One region of the Mesorhizobium sp. M0195 genome, then DNA from elsewhere that is predicted to be linked to it. Evidence: riboswitches for the same ligand, from Rfam matches in the RefSeq annotation. Region 1 holds a riboswitch; the other holds the start of a gene.

What was found. A riboswitch is a leader RNA that binds a small molecule or an ion and turns the genes downstream of it on or off. The one in region 1 is predicted to bind cobalamin.
Region 2: it holds a riboswitch for cobalamin, as region 1 does, so the genes downstream of both, NKJ12_RS15535 (DUF1636 family protein) here and metE (5-methyltetrahydropteroyltriglutamate--homocysteine S-methyltransferase) in region 1, are expected to answer to the same signal.

The regions. Positions count from the first base shown of each region.
Region 1 is NZ_JAMYSV010000026.1:5,717-13,243, reverse strand. Features, by position in the region: gene NKJ12_RS28365 (dihydrodipicolinate synthase family protein) at 1-23, shown strand, start outside; gene NKJ12_RS28360 (FMN-binding negative transcriptional regulator) at 58-228, shown strand; gene metE (5-methyltetrahydropteroyltriglutamate--homocysteine S-methyltransferase) at 376-2,712, opposite strand; cobalamin riboswitch at 2,807-3,007, opposite strand; gene NKJ12_RS28350 (hypothetical protein) at 3,564-3,818, shown strand; gene NKJ12_RS28345 (helix-turn-helix transcriptional regulator) at 4,136-4,969, opposite strand; gene NKJ12_RS28340 (MFS transporter) at 5,054-5,284, opposite strand; gene NKJ12_RS28335 (transposase) at 5,575-6,237, shown strand; gene NKJ12_RS28330 (adenosine kinase) at 6,271-7,263, opposite strand; gene metK (methionine adenosyltransferase) at 7,373-7,527, opposite strand, start outside.
Region 2 is NZ_JAMYSV010000006.1:223,330-230,856, forward strand. Features, by position in the region: gene NKJ12_RS15525 (cobaltochelatase subunit CobN) at 1-3,566, opposite strand, end outside; gene cobW (cobalamin biosynthesis protein CobW) at 3,585-4,625, opposite strand; gene NKJ12_RS15535 (DUF1636 family protein) at 4,622-5,056, opposite strand; cobalamin riboswitch at 5,095-5,298, opposite strand; gene NKJ12_RS15540 (winged helix-turn-helix domain-containing protein) at 5,328-6,527, opposite strand; gene NKJ12_RS15545 (NADH-quinone oxidoreductase subunit A) at 6,864-7,229, shown strand; gene NKJ12_RS15550 (NuoB/complex I 20 kDa subunit family protein) at 7,220-7,527, shown strand, end outside.

The DNA.
Region 1 (7,527 bases):
TGCCATCGGATGTCAACCGGTGAACAGCGAACCCGGCGGCCAGTGAAGGAACCTGTCATGTATGTACCCGCGCATTTCGATGAACCGAGCCGAGAAGTCCTCTACGAACTGATCGAGAACAGTGCACTTGGCATGCTGATAACCCATGGCCGGAGCGGTCTCGACGCCAATCACATCCCCTTCGAACTCGACACGTCACAGGGAGAAAACGGTACCCTTTACTCCTGAGCGATTAATAGACGTGCCGAAGGAAAGTGCACATTCTCGCTCGAGTGACTTATTTCAAAGGATGTGATCGCGTTTTGGCACATTCACGGCCGACATGCGGCAGCCGGTCACTCACCAACAACCGGGAAACCCTCCGGCCTACACTTTCTACCGGAGCGCACGTGCTGCATCGACCATGTTCATGAGGGCAGGGCGGACCTCCTCCCATTTGCGTGTTTTGAGGCCACAGTCCGGGTTTACCCACAGTTGGGAATCCGACAGTCGCTCGCGGGCAAGCATGACGAGATCCGAAATCTCCCCGACTTCCGGGACACGTGGTGAGTGAATGTCGTAGACTCCGGGCCCGATTTCGTTCGGATATTTGGAGCTCGTGAAGGCGTCCAGCAGTTCCATTTTCGAGCGCGACGTCTCAATCGAAATGACATCCGCATCCATTTCAGCGATCGCGTCGATGATCTCGTTGAACTCCGAATAGCACATGTGGGTATGGATTTGAGTCGCGTCCTTTACACCCGTTGAAGCGATCCGGAAGCATTCGACAGCCCAGTCGAGATAGTCGTTCCAATCAGACTGGCGCAGTGGCAATCCTTCGCGAAACGCGGCCTCATCGATCTGGATCATCCTTGCGCCGGACCATTCGAGATCCGTCACTTCGTCGCGGATGGCGAGCGCGATCTGGCGGCATGCTTCGGAGCGCGGTACGTCGTCGCGAACAAAAGACCAGTTGAGAATGGTCACTGGGCCTGTGAGCATTCCCTTCACAGGGTTTTCCGTAAGCGACTGGGCGAATTGCCACCAGCGCAGCGTCATCGGATTGCGCCTCGATACGTCGCCGAAGATGATGGGGGGGCGCACGTAACGCGACCCATAGCTCTGCACCCAGGCATGCTGGGTGAAGGCGAAGCCGGACAGCTGCTCGCCGAAATACTGTACCATGTCGTTTCGTTCGAACTCACCGTGCACCAGCACGTCCAGCCCGATCTCTTCCTGCCAGCGAATTGCAGCCTCGATCTCCTTCTTCAGGAAGGTCTCGTAGTCGACATAGCTCAGCTGGCCCTTCGCATGAGCGGCCCGCGCCCTGCGTACCTGCGGCGTCTGCGGGAAGGACCCGATGGTCGTCGTCGGGAACGGCGGCAGCCCGAGCGTGCCGGCCTGGACTCTGGAGCGCTCGGCAAAAGCGCTCTCTCGTCGCTTCATGCTGTCGTCAATGCTGGCGATCCGTCCCTCAACAAGCGGGTCATGGATCTTCGTGGATGTCACGCGAGTGGCGGCAGCCTCGGCAGACGCTTTCAACGCGCCTGCCACCGCATCCCTGCCTTGGGACAGGGCCCGGGCAAGCAACACCAACTCGTCGGTCTTCTGGGCCGCGAAGGCGAGCCACGACCTGATGTCCGCGTCGAGTTCCGTCTCCATGCGGAGGTCGATCGGCACATGCAGCATCGAGCAAGAAGGCGCGATCTCGACGCGGTCCAAGGGCCAGCCGGCGACGATCGGTTTGATGCGGTCGAGAATGGCGGGCAGGTTCGCACGCCAGACGTTGCGGCCATCGATCAAGCCAAGCGAGAGCACCAGATCCTTCGGTGCGAGCCGACCCACCGTTTCCAGCTGCTCGGGAGCGCGCACGAGATCAATATGCAGCCCGGCCAGGGGCAGAGAAACCGCGGTTTCGAGATTGTCTCCCAGCGGCCCGAAATAGGTAGCCAGCATGATCTTCAACTCGGGCGCGGCTTTCGACAGCTGGCCATAGGCGAATTCGAACGCAGCTCGTTCGTTCGGGTTCAGATCGAGGACAAGCGCTGGCTCATCGATCTGCACCCAGTCGGCTCCAGACAGCTTCAGCCTCTGCAGGAGTTGCTCGTAGACGGGCAGCAGCCGCGGCAGGAGCGCGATGGGATCGAATCCTTCGGCAGGCGATTTCGCCAGCTTGAGGAAGGTGATCGGTCCAAGGATGACTGGGCGTGTGTGAACGCCGAGAGCTTTAGCCTCGATGAAGTAATCGACCGGTTTCGTCGACGAGAGGGCGAACGTCTGATCATCGTTGAGTTCCGGCACAATGTAGTGATAGTTGGTGTCAAACCACTTGGTCATTTCCATCGCGGTTACATCAGACCGATGAGCCGCCTGCTGGTGACCAGCGTGTCGACAATCCTCCGTCTGACCCTGGTTGCCCCGCCCCATTGCGAAGTAGATGTCAAGTGGAACCTCGCCGCTATTCCAGCCGTAACGGGATGGAACGGCGCCGACCATGGCTGCGGTGTCGAGCACATGGTCGTAGAGCGAGAAGTCGTTCGACGGGATTTTCGACACGCCGCGATCGTGCTGCTCCTCCCAGCTAGCGGCACGGAGCGCCTTCGCGGTCGTGAGAAGGTCGGCAGCGGACGATTTTCCGGACCAGTAGCTTTCAAGCGCGAATTTCAGTTCTCGCCGACGACCGAAGCGGGGCACGCCGAGCGTTGCTACAGGAATTTGCTGAGAGACAGTCATGCCAGACCCCGATGGTTGGGGCGTCGGTGCAAGGAAGGCGCTAGCAGGCCGGCACGAACGCCAGGCTGCAGCGGCCACCGAGACACCCCGCCCGTGGACGTAATTCGCCGTGGCAGGTCTCCTGGCTCGCGGGGTCATAGCCTCTACCCGTCTTCCCAAGGCTATTCGCCTCAGTGACATGAGTGGGGTTGGCTCGCCGCTAACAGTTGCGGGGGCAGCGCCGGCATCGCACCGGCTTCCCTCTTAGCTCCGCTGCGGCAGCGCCGTACGGAGAACCACGACGCGGGAGACAATTACAGCAGTTCGCTTCTTTGTCAAACGCCGCATAAAGAAATGTTTATGTCGTTATGTTAAATTTCCGTTGGCATGTTCCAAAGGTCGCCTCGAAAGCGAAAACTGTGGAAGCCTTGAGCGGCCGGTAAATCAAAGCAATGACGCACGGCGCCCTTGTCCAGGAGGATAGGAGTTCGTCGGCTGCCGGCAGCAAACATACCGGCAAGCGCCGTGGTGCTGCTTAGCGCATCATGCGAACCACCTCGGCGTCGAACTTCGGCTCCGAGGTTCCGACCGCTTCGTTGGTGATCTGCTCGCGACCGTATTCGGCTCAATGGCGAGGCTGTTGCCCATGTGGAAGCTGTTGGCCGTGATGCCCTCGGTGATATGACACAACGATTTCGGGGGGAGCACACCGAGGCCAGGCGCAGCGGCGTGTTGCGAAGTGATCGAGGCCAATGTCTCGAACTGCTTGTTCGCAGCCCACCGGCTCAAGGTAACCCGGCTCAAACCACCGGGCCAGCTCAAGTCCTGTCCAAATGAGGCCTGAGCGGCAAATCGTCGTGCACGCGCACGGTTTGGCGTTCGATCTTGTGATGCGTCTTGGGCGGACAATCGCCACGGTGCAGCGCGCAGAAGCGGTCCCCAATTGGGAAGCCGAGGGCGGTGAGGGCAAGCCAGCGCCACAGGCGGAAGGGGACTTGGACCTGTTTGCCCTGCTGGACCACAAGTTCGCGACACAGGGCCTCAAGGAGAAGACCAAGAGTGATTATGCGCGGGACCTCGCCAAATTCATCAAAAGCAGCGGGCAGTCAAAGTTCGGCGCCGATTGACATGGAGATAGCCATCGCGGCCGACCGCCCAGGCGGACCGCAAGCCGGAATACAACCGGGTGCAGGCGGCCAAGCTCGTCCACAAGATGGCGTCGGGCACACACCGGCGATGGGAGAGCGGACCGTGGAGTGCAGGAACTTCACGCCTATCCACGCTCCCGTGGACGTGTCCTGCGGCACATCGGCAGCGATATTGAGGAGGCAGTTGAGCTTCTGGTCGAGCACTCTTACCTGCCATTACCTACGCTTAACGTCATCTCGTACTGAAAACGCACCACGCAAGGTCGAGATGTAACATGCGCCCTTCGTGGATGGTTCTAAGCTTCCTCGGGCGCGGTCAATCTGTGATAACGGTCGCTTGGAACCTCCATCACCGCGACGCGATCAAGGTTGGCATATCGCGCTCGGTAGTAACCTTCTTCCTCCACTTCGGCGAAACTACACTGGGGAACGTCAAAGGTCGCAGCTTCCAATCCGAAGAAAGTCGTAGCGGTTTCTTCATCCAAGAAGTTCCACTCATCTTCTCCGTCGTCATATGTGACGCGAACATAGGAGGCCATGCGCGCGGCTTCCTGATCACCCATCTCTGCGATGATGGCATCGCATTCTTTCTTCAGCTTTCCTGAAACCTCACCCTTATCCCAGTCATCCAAAGCCCGATAGATTTCTGGATGATAATACTCTGGCATCTCCTCTACATCGTCACCGATAAGCTCAATGGTGCGGACATATTGCGGATTTATCAAGAGTATTTTGTTGTCAAGGCTCCAACAATACAGCCATGGCCTGCTTGTGTTATTTCTACGCAGATTATGAAGTTCCTTCAACTGACGTAAAATCGATTCACGCGCCTTTTCATCGATAGGATATTGGCGGCTGCCAACAGTCGTCTTGATTCTGAGCGTGCCGTATCGCGTTTCGGCATCGGCAATTGCAAACGGGCTCGTGCGCCACTCCTCGACATCAATCTTCCAGCCCAGCAGCTCCTCGACCGTGCATTTCAACGTGAGACAAAGGTCCTTGATCTGCTCGACGTTCAACTGCGTTTTGCCTGTTTCCCAACGGGCCACAGTCTGTTGCGTCGTTGCCATCTGCTCTGCCAAATCTTTTTGAGTCATGCCCAGTCGAACCCTAAGCTCTTTCATGTTCATAACTCACCTCGCGTGTTCAACACACGCATTGTGGATGAATTAATCTAACACGTCAAGCGTGTTCAAAAATCGCAGCATGTGTTTTTAGGGCGTCTTCGAGGCTCCGGCAGCCGTTCGTGACCACTTGCGCAAGACACAGGGCTGGTACACAGCACGAATGGGGCGATCAAAAATTACTGCTGCGATGCTCGTCATCAGCCAAGCTGCCGCCGCACCTTCCACTAGGGTGCCAAGGTTCGAAATGAGTGCAGACGACCATAGCGAACGGAAGGTCTTGTGCTCAAAAGGAACGAGTGAAGATGTTCTCTTCGCCATTGTGGGAAGCTTCGGGATCGACCGCGGGGCTGGATTTGTTTCGCCTCACTCAACCATGGCCTCGCCGTACAAGCCAAGCTGCCACAGTGGCGCGCCTGCTAACCCAGAAAACTTGGCGGCCTTACAGGCATGCGCAGGACGCGCGAAGCCGCTCAAATCCCCCCAGATGGGTCAGCCATCGAAGACCGGCATCACTTGCCCGTTGAGCGGCTATACGATAGTGCTCCGCGCTAAGCAGGAAGCGCCAAAAATTCGAGCGGCGACTTCATTCTTCTATTCAGGAAGGAACTATGAGGCGGCAGACGCGACCATTCACCGTGGAAGTCAAACAAAAGCGCAATTATCAAAAAGCCGCACGTTCCATCTGGGGCAATTTCGACATCGCCGCGGCGATGGCCGAGACAGCAAAGGAAGTCGAGCCGTTAAATCGTCAGCTTGTTGACTCTACTGTCGTGGCCCCTGATGCTGAACCTTTGGACAAACCGCGAGTGGAACATTTCATGGCCAATCCCCTGGAAACCGAGTCAGCAGTAGTTCATAGCGAACCGGCAGACAAAGCGGGAACGCCAAAACCGAAGACGAGAGCGCGGCGGTCGAGGAAGCCAGGAGCTGAGGCGAGCGCCGGCGCCAAGCCGATATCCGCGACCACTGAAGCACCGCCGTCAGCGCGAACAGGCCGAAAGAGCTACTCCGCGAAGGATCGTGCCCAAAAGCTGGCGCAGATCGAGACCTCGATCGGCGGCGGCGCTACTCTCAAGAGCGCGGTGAAGCAAGCCGGCATCTCGGAACAGACATATTATCTTTGGAAGAAGGCGGCGGCGCCTGCGGCGGACAGTGACGGGCTGAAGGATCTCGTCGCGCTCGAGGAAGAAAACAAGCGGCTAAAGAGCCTGCTTGCCGATCGTCTCCGCAAGGAGAATGCGGAACTGAAGAAAAGGCTTGGGCTGGATTAAGGAGGGTGGGCAGCTGGTTCTTGGCTCGCCGCGCTACAGCAACCCCGCCTGTTCGGCCTCGCGGCGCAGATTCTGCCTTGGCCTTGGGCCGATCTGCTGGATGACCAGTCCGGCGGCCAGCGAGCCGAGGTCGCCGCACTGCTTCAGGCTGCGGCCTTGCGTGTAGCCATAGAGGAAACCGGCGGCATAGAGGTCGCCGGCGCCTGTCGTGTCGACCAGCTCGCGGATCCTGGTCGCCTCGATGGTGACGGTCTCGTCGCCGCGCACGATCACCGAGCCCTTTTCCGAGCGGGTGACGGCGGCGATCTTGCAATCCTTGCGGATCTGCGCCAGCGCCTCGTCGAAGGACGCGGTCTGGTAGAGCGACTTGATCTCGTGGCTGTTGGCAAAGACGATGTCGACGGTGCCGGAGCGCATCAGATCGAGGAACTCGTCGCGGTAGCGGTCGACGCAGAACGAGTCCGACAGGGTCATCGACACTTCGCGCCCGGCGGCGTGGGCGAGTTTCGCCGTCTGCCGGATCGCTTCCTTGGCGCGCGGCGGGTCCCACAGATAGCCCTCGAAATAGGTGACGGCGGCGCCCGACGCCTTGTCGGCCTCGACGTCCTCCGGGCCGAGCTCGACGCAAGCGCCGAGATAGGTGTTCATCGAGCGCTCGCCGTCCGGCGTGACGAAGATCATCGAGCGCGCCGTCGGCGGTTCGCCGTTGAGCGGCTTTGTGTCGAAGGCGACGCCCTGGGCATGGATGTCATGCGCGTAGATTTCGCCGAGCGCGTCGTTGGAGACCTTGCCGAAGAAGGCGGCGCGGCCGCCGAAGGAGGCAACGCCCGCCGCCGTGTTGCCGGCGCTGCCGCCCGAGGCTTCGATGGCCGGGCCCATGCGGCTGTAGAGCAGTTCGGCGCGCCTCGTGTCGATCAAATTCATCGCGCCTTTGATGATGCCGTTGGTCTCCAGGAACGCCTCGTCGCACTGGGCGATGATGTCGACGATGGCATTTCCGATACAAAGCACGTCATAGTCCGGCATCAATTCATGTCTCCGCCAACGAGCCACCGGCTTTCTGCGATGCCGGCCGGGCGCGGGTCTGGCCAGTGGGAATGGGCTTTCCGCTTGCCAATCCGTTCGGCGCCGGCCCTCACGGGGCGGCGAGTCCTGCCTCGCGCCGCAATTCCTCGGCCCTGTCTGTCTTCTCCCAGGTGAAATCAGGCTCTTCACGGCCGAAATGGCCATAGGTCGCGGTGTTGCGGTATATAGGGCGTAAGAGATCAAGCATCTTGATAATGCCCTTCG
Region 2 (7,527 bases), on a different contig from region 1:
CCGCGCCGCCGTGCTGACAGCAAACGCTCGGCAATCACCTTCGCCGCCGCCGGGTTCTCGCGCAGGATGAAGGCGCGCACCACGGGGTCGCCGAGATAGGCGTCGTGCACGGCCTCGATCAGCGTGCCTGATATGGCATGGGTAGTCTCGGCAAAGCCGACCAGCCGGTCGACCGTCTCGGCGAATTCCGAGGCGCCGCGCGGCCCGTGCCGCATCTGGCCGGCGATGAAGCGCGGGTTGACCGCGCGGGCGCGAACTACCCGGGATACGGCCTCACCAACCGAGCGCGGCTTGGGCTTTTGCGGGTCCGTGGTGTCGAGCACGATCACGTCGGCGTTCTTGCCGAGCGCGGCAAGCGCTGCCGAAAAGCCGCCGATAAAGGCGACGTCGGCCGAGCCTTCGAGGATGTCGCGGCCGGGGTCGTCGCCGGTATGAACCAGAAGGTCGGCCTCAGCGATGCGACCCTCAAACGCGCCAGGCGCCGAAATGCCTTCGCCCTCGGCGCCGCCATAGGCATGCGAAGTGGCGTCGAGATAGGCGCGGCCGATCTCTTCGCGCGCCGACCAGTCGCCGCTCGACAACATGTCCTCGACGCCGGCGCCGTAAGTGCCCGGCGAAGTGCCGAAAATGCGCGGGCTGATCTTGCCGTCGATGCGGGTCCTGGCCGCCAGCGGGTTTTCCGAATCGTGCTCGTCGCGGGTCGCCACGGCGTTGGCCGCGGCGTCGATCAGCGCGATCTGGGTCGGGAACATATCGCGGAACAGGCCCGATATGCGCCAGGTGACGTCGACGCGCGGGCGGCCGAGCGTTGCCGGCGGCAGCACCTCGATGCCGGTGATGCGGCCGGTGGCTGAATCCCATTGCGGCCGGCAGCCCATCAGCGCCAGGCCTTGCGCGATCTCCTCGCCGCCGGTGCGCAGCGAGGCCGACCCCCAGAGGTCGATGACCAGCGAGCGCGGCCAGTCGCCATGCGATTGCATGTAGTTGCGGACGACTTCTTCCGCTGCCGCCTTACCCAGATCATAGGCGGTCGGCGTCGGCATGGTGCGCGGGTCGGCGGTAAACAAATTGCGGCCGGTGGGCAGCACATCGCTCCGGCCACGCGCCGGCGCGCCGGCCGGACCGGCAGCGACGTGGCGGCCGTCGAGGGCGGCAAGCAGCGCGGTTTTTTCAGCTGCCGCACTTTGCCGCCGTACCGGATCAGCTTCGCCTTCCGGCGAGCGGCCGTAAATGTGCAGGCCGTCCTTGATGGCGAAATCCTTGAGATCGCAGAGCCAGGCGTCGATGCGGCGCAAAGCCTCGTCGGCTGCGTCGGTCCTGGCGACACCAGCCTCTGAGGCGAGGCCGGTCTTTTCCGCCGTTTCGACTATCAGCTTCGCCAGGCGGTCGCGGCGGCGGCGGTCGAGCCCGTCGGCCTGGGCATATTCGTCGACCAGTCGTTCGAGCCTGTGCTGGTTTTCGTCCAGCCCGGCGCCGGTCAGCGGCGGCGGCAGATGGCCAAGCGTGACGGCGGCAACGCGCCGCTTGGCCTGCGCTGCCTCGCCGGGGTTGGAGACGATGAACGGATAAATGACGGGCAGGGCGCCGGTGACGATTTCGGGAAAGCAGTTTTCGCTGAGCGCAACGGTCTTGCCGGGCAGCCATTCCAGCGTGCCGTGGGCGCCGACATGGACAATTGCATGGATGCCGAGCGACTGGTGCAGCCAGAGGCCAAAGGCGACCAGCGCATGGCGCGGCGGCAATGTCGGGTCGTGATAGTCGGCGCGGCGGTCGACCGAGCGCCCGCGATCGGGGGCGAGCGCCACGGTGATGTTGCCGAACGTGGCCGTGCGGAAGCGGAATTTGGCGACAGCAGGCGCTTGAACACCCCCCTCTGTCCTGCCGGACATCTCCCCCTCAAGGGAGGAGATTGCTCCGTGACTTCTGCTTTCGCCAACTACCGACGGTATTAAGGTAGAACCGTCGGCGAAACGGCCAATCTCCCCACTTGAGGGGGAGATGTCCGGTAGGACAGAGGGGGGCGCCTCGCGCGAACCTGTCTCATCTTCCGCCTTACCCCATGCCGCCTCCACGGCAGCGAGTGCCGCAGTCGGTAACTCTGCAGAAAGAGCGAGATAATCGTCCAGTCTCAGCCCACCATTGCCCCGTTCCAGCAAATCCAACAACTCCCTTGGCGTTTGCGGAATCCTTTCAACGGCGTAGCCCTGTTCGCTCAGGTCGTGCAGCATTGCCAGCACGCTGGACGGCACGTCGAGGCCGACGGCGTAGCCGGTGCGACCGGGGGCGCTCGGATAGTCGGGGATCAGGATGGCGAGCTTGCGTTCCGCGCGCGGCGTCCGCCGCAGGCGCACGAATGCCTCGATACGGTTCGCCACTTGCGCGACGCGGTCGGGCTCTGGCCGGTTGGCGAAGGCGCGGAAGGCCAATGCGGGATCGGTTTCGCTTTCGCCCTTGAAGGAAATGGCGCCGGCCAGGATGCGGCCGTCGAGCTCGGGCAGGACGACATGCATGGCAAGGTCGGCGGGCGCCAGGCCGCGCTGATTGGTTTGCCAGATGTCGCGGCGGGTGGTTGCGACGATGACCTGGAACACCGGCACGCCGGCGCGGTCGAACAGGGTTTCAACGCCCGGCTCGGCCCCAGAGGCGAAAGCTGTGGCGGTGATGATGGCGGCAGGCTTCAGCGTTGCAAGCGCGGTTTCAACAAAGGCGAGTGAGGCCGGGTCCTTGAGGCTGGAGACGAAGATAGGCACGGGAGCCATGCCGCGCGCGCTCAGCGCTTCGAAAAGCGCGTCGATGGGCGCGACGTCGGCCGCGAGCAGCATCGAACGGTAGAAGAGGATTGGCACGACGTCCCCCTCCCTCTCGAGGGGAGGGTGGCCCGAAGGGCCGGGTGGGGTCATTGCGGCAGTGCTCGACGCCTCTTTGAGTTGGCGCGCTTCGGAGAGGACCCCATCCCCGGCCTGCGGCCGGACCCTCCCCTCGAGGGGGAGGGGGACGCCGCGTTCTACGACCCCCAGTCCCGGCTCGTAAAATCCAGCCTTTGGCACGCTAACGGGTTCGGCTACCGCCGCACCAGATCCAGCGAGACTTGCCAGCCTCTGCACCAGCGCCGTCATATTTGCCGGCCCGCCCTCGCGAAAATAGCCAAGCAGGGCGTCCAAATCCTCGCGCGGCAGCGTCGAGCCTTCGATCAGTCGCAAATCCTCGTCGTGGCTCTCGCCCGGTAGGAGCGCCAGCTTGATACCGCGATTTCGCGCGATAACGGCGAGCTGGTCGCAGCCATAGCGCCACCACTCGTAGCCGCCGAGAATGCGGACCAGAATGACCTTGGCGTGGCGGGCGACGCTCTCGGTCCAGAGGTCGACGGACATCGGATGGCGCAGGTCGCGCAAGGCGGCGAGCCGCATCGAGGGCAGGCGGTCCGCATCCGCCTTCCACGCCGCCGCCAGCCCGGCCAGGTCGCTGTCGGTGAAGGACAGGGCCACGACATCCGCAGGCGTTTGCCTGAGATCGACAGGCTCGGCGAGATCGTCGAGCGAGGCGGATGTGGTGGTGAGGATGTGCATCGCGGCTTGTACCTGGGGTCAGCCGGCGAGGATACGCTCTATCGCCGGGCGGTTCAGCCCTTTCAGACCGATGACGACAAGGCGCGAGCGGCGATCGTCTTCAGCGGTCCAGGCCCGGTCGTAATAATGGTTGACGCGCGGGCCGACGGCCTGCAGCAGGAGCCGCATCGGCTTGCCGCCAACCTCGACGAAGCCCTTGACGCGCAACACGTTTTCTTCCTCCGCCGCCGTGGCGACGCGTTGTGCGAGCTCGTCCGGGTTAGACACGGACGCGATGTCGATGACGAACGAGTCAAAATCGTCATGTTCGTGGTCGAGCTCGTCGTCGTGATGGGTTTTGCGGTTCTCTATGTCGTCCTCGACGGCGAGGCCGAGGCCGAGCAGCACCGACGGATCGACCTTGCCTTGCGAAGTCGGCACGATCTTCACCGCCCGCGCAACATGCTTGCCGATGACGGCATTGGCACGGGCCGAGCCGGCTGCGTCCATCAGGTCGCTCTTCGAGAGGATGATCAGGTCGGCGCAAGCGAGCTGGTCCTCGAATACTTCCTCGACCGGATCGTCGTGTTCGAGCGTCTCGTCCTGCGCGCGCTGCGCCTGCAGGGCGTCCATGTCGTTGGCGACGCGCCCATCAGCCAGCGCCGGTCCGTCGACGACGGCGATAACGCCATCGACGGTCACCCGGCTCTTGACCGACGGCCACTGGAAGGCCTGGACCAGCGGCTTGGGCAGGGCCAGCCCGGACGTCTCGATCAGGATATGGTCGACCCTCGGCATCAGCGACAGGATCTGGTCGAGTGCCGGGACGAAATCGTCGGCGACAGTGCAGCAGATGCAGCCATTGGCCAGCTCGACAATGTTTTCCTCGGGGCAGGTGTCGATGCCGCAGCCCTTCAGGATCTCGCCGTCGATGCCGATGTCGCCGAACTCGTTGACGATGATGGCCAGCCGCTTGCCTTTGGCGTTTTCGAGCAAATGGCGGATCAATGTCGTCTTGCCGGCGCCGAGAAATCCGGTAACGACGGTGCAGGGGACGCGCGAAAGGGGGGCAGCGGTCATATCAAGTCCTTCAAAAGGTCGAGGGGAGGGATGCGGGCAACCAGACCGCGCTTCAGGCAATCGGGACGGCCGCGCCACGGAATGAGCCCATCCGTCGAGGTGGCGAACAGCTTTGCGCCGGTCACGAGATCGGCGCCGCTGGTCGCGGTCAGGTCGCCGAAGACGTAACTCCAGCAGCCGTCGCGCAGCATGGCGGCGCTGAGCCGGCGCTTGCAATTGCCGAGGCATTCGACGGTGCGGATTTTGATGTTTTCGCCGGAAGCGGCGCGGCGCGTGTCCTCGGCGAGCAGTTCGCCGGCGCGGGGATGAGCGTCCGAACCGGTCTCGTCACGGCAGGAAGAGCAGACGATGACGGTAACGCCGGCCGGGGAATCGTCAGGGCCGGACAATAAATCCGCTGTCTCAGCCGAAAAACTGCTGTCGCGTTCCAAATCAGGCTCCTTGCCCGGAAAACCCGCCAGGCGATCGGATTCTTATGTCCTAGACGGCAGGTCTCCTGGCTCGCGGGTCATCGCCTTGGTGCCGCCTTCCCGGGAATATCCCAGTGGTTTTCGGCCTTGGCTCGTCGCTTACAGTTGCGGGGACAGCCGCGGATTTGAAATCGAGATTTCGCACCGCATTCCCTCTTGGCCCCTGCCGTTGCGGGCAGGGGACCGTCTGAAACGGATTTAGGCTTGTGGAGGCAGTCGTGTCAACGCACGTCTATGACGCGGCGATATCTGCGAGCGGCCGGCCAAGGTCGCCGGCAGCCGTCACCGCGATGCGCTCAAGCCCGAGCCAGCCCTGCATCTGCTTCAATTCCTCGAAGAGTTCGGCAGCGGTTTGTGGCGGGGCGCCGGGCTCCGCATAGGCGGCATGGACGCGCAATACGCCGGCCGGACGGTCGGCCCTGAGGTCGACGCGCCCGACGATGCTGTCGCCGAGCAGGAACGGCAGCACATAATAGCCATACCGGCGCTTTTCGGCCGGCGTGTAGATCTCGATGCGGTAGTGGAAGTCGAACAATCGCTCGGTGCGCGACCGCTCGAAGACCACGGGATCGAACGGCGCAAGCAAGGCGCGCGCCTCGATCCTGCGCGGCAAACGGACGTTCTTATGGAGATAGGCTGTTTTGCTCCAGCCGTCGACGCTCACCGGCAACAGCTCGCCAGCCTCGACCAGCTCCTCGATGCGGCCCTTAATATCGGCGGGCGAGAGGCGGAAATAGTCGCGCAGGTCGCCTGCCGTGGCGACGCCATGGGCGCGGGCGGAGATGCGCAGCAATTCGCGGTGGGCGTCCTCGGGGCAGGGAACCGGTAGAGCGAGTATCGCGGGCGGCAGTACGCGCTCCGGCAGATCGTAGAACCGTTCGAAGCCGCGGCGATGCGCGGTGGTGATGCGGCCGGCCCAGAACAGCCATTCGAAGGCGTGCTTGGCATGGCTCCAGCCCCACCAGCCGCCCGAACCCTTCTGGCCTTCGAAAGCCGACGCCGCGATCGGGCCTCGTTCGGCGACCTCGCGATAGATGTCTTCGATATAGGCGGCGTGCTCGCGGCCCCATTTGGCCAGTCCGCTGTACATTTCCTCGCCGCGCTCGGCCCGCTGCATGCGCCAGCGCATCAGCGGATAGGTCTCGACCGGCAGGAAGGAGGCTTCGTGCGCCCAATATTCAAAGACCATGCGCTTGCGCGTTATGGCGGCGTCGTCGAGCAGCGCCAGCTTGTAGGGGCCAAGCCGCGAATAGAGCGGCATGTAGTGGGCGCGCACCACGGCGCTGACGGAATCGATCTGCAGCAGGCCGGTACGGGCAAGCACGCGGGCCAGATGTCGGCGGTCGGGTGTACCGGCGGGTCGGGGGTCATTGAATCCCTGTGCCGCCAGCGCGATGCGGCGGGCCATGCGAAGTGAGATTTTTTCCTTCATCAATGCGGGTATCCTGATGATGCCGGACAGAGAAGAGAATCTGTGATTCCGCGCCATGCTAGCAGGGTTTTGGCGGTATCCATGTCAGGAGAGAAAAGTGGAGTGAAAAGTGAAAGAAATCAAACAGGAGCGGATCTGACCAGTTTTCCCGGATATGCCGCCCAGTACCGCGATTTGAACAAGGTTTGACTTGCTTCGCCGAAAGCGCTGCGCTAACCCTCGCCGCGTTGCAGCATAGAGCCCCCTTAAAACGGTTCAGTGGTTAAACTGTCACGCTTCCGCAAGTGGGTCCGGTGCTGTAATCAGAGTGGATTGGCCGCCAACGGAAACTGCAGCATGAACGCACTTTTAGGTTCGTACCTGCCCATCGTCCTGTTCATCGGCGTGGCGCTGGTGGTCGGGCTGGCGCTGCTTGCCGCACCCTTCCTGGTGGCCTACCGCAACCCCGATCCGGAAAAGCTTTCGGCCTATGAATGCGGCTTCAACTCGTTCGACGATGCGCGCATGAAGTTCGACATCCGCTTCTACTTGGTGTCGATCCTGTTCATCATCTTCGATCTGGAGGTAGCCTTCCTGTTTCCTTGGGCGGTGTCGTTCAGCCAGATCGGCATGCTCGGCTTCTGGTCGATGATGGTGTTTTTGGCGGTGCTGACCATCGGCTTTGCCTATGAATGGAAAAAAGGAGCGCTGGAATGGGATTGAACGACAGTTCCGGCACGCTCGTCGCGCCGAAGCCCAAGGGCCTCATCGACCCCAACACCGGCAGGCCGGTGGGGTCCGACGATCCGTTCTTCCTGGAGATCAACAACGAGCTCGCCGACAAGGGCTTTCTCGTCACCTCGACCGAGGCGCTGATCACCTGGGCGCGCAGCGGCTCGCTGATGTTCATGACCTTCGGTCTCGCCTGCTGCGCGGTCGAGATGATCCATACCTCGATGCCGCGCTATGACTCCGAGAGGTTCGGTGTCGCGCCGCGCGCGTCTCCGCGTCAGTCCGACAT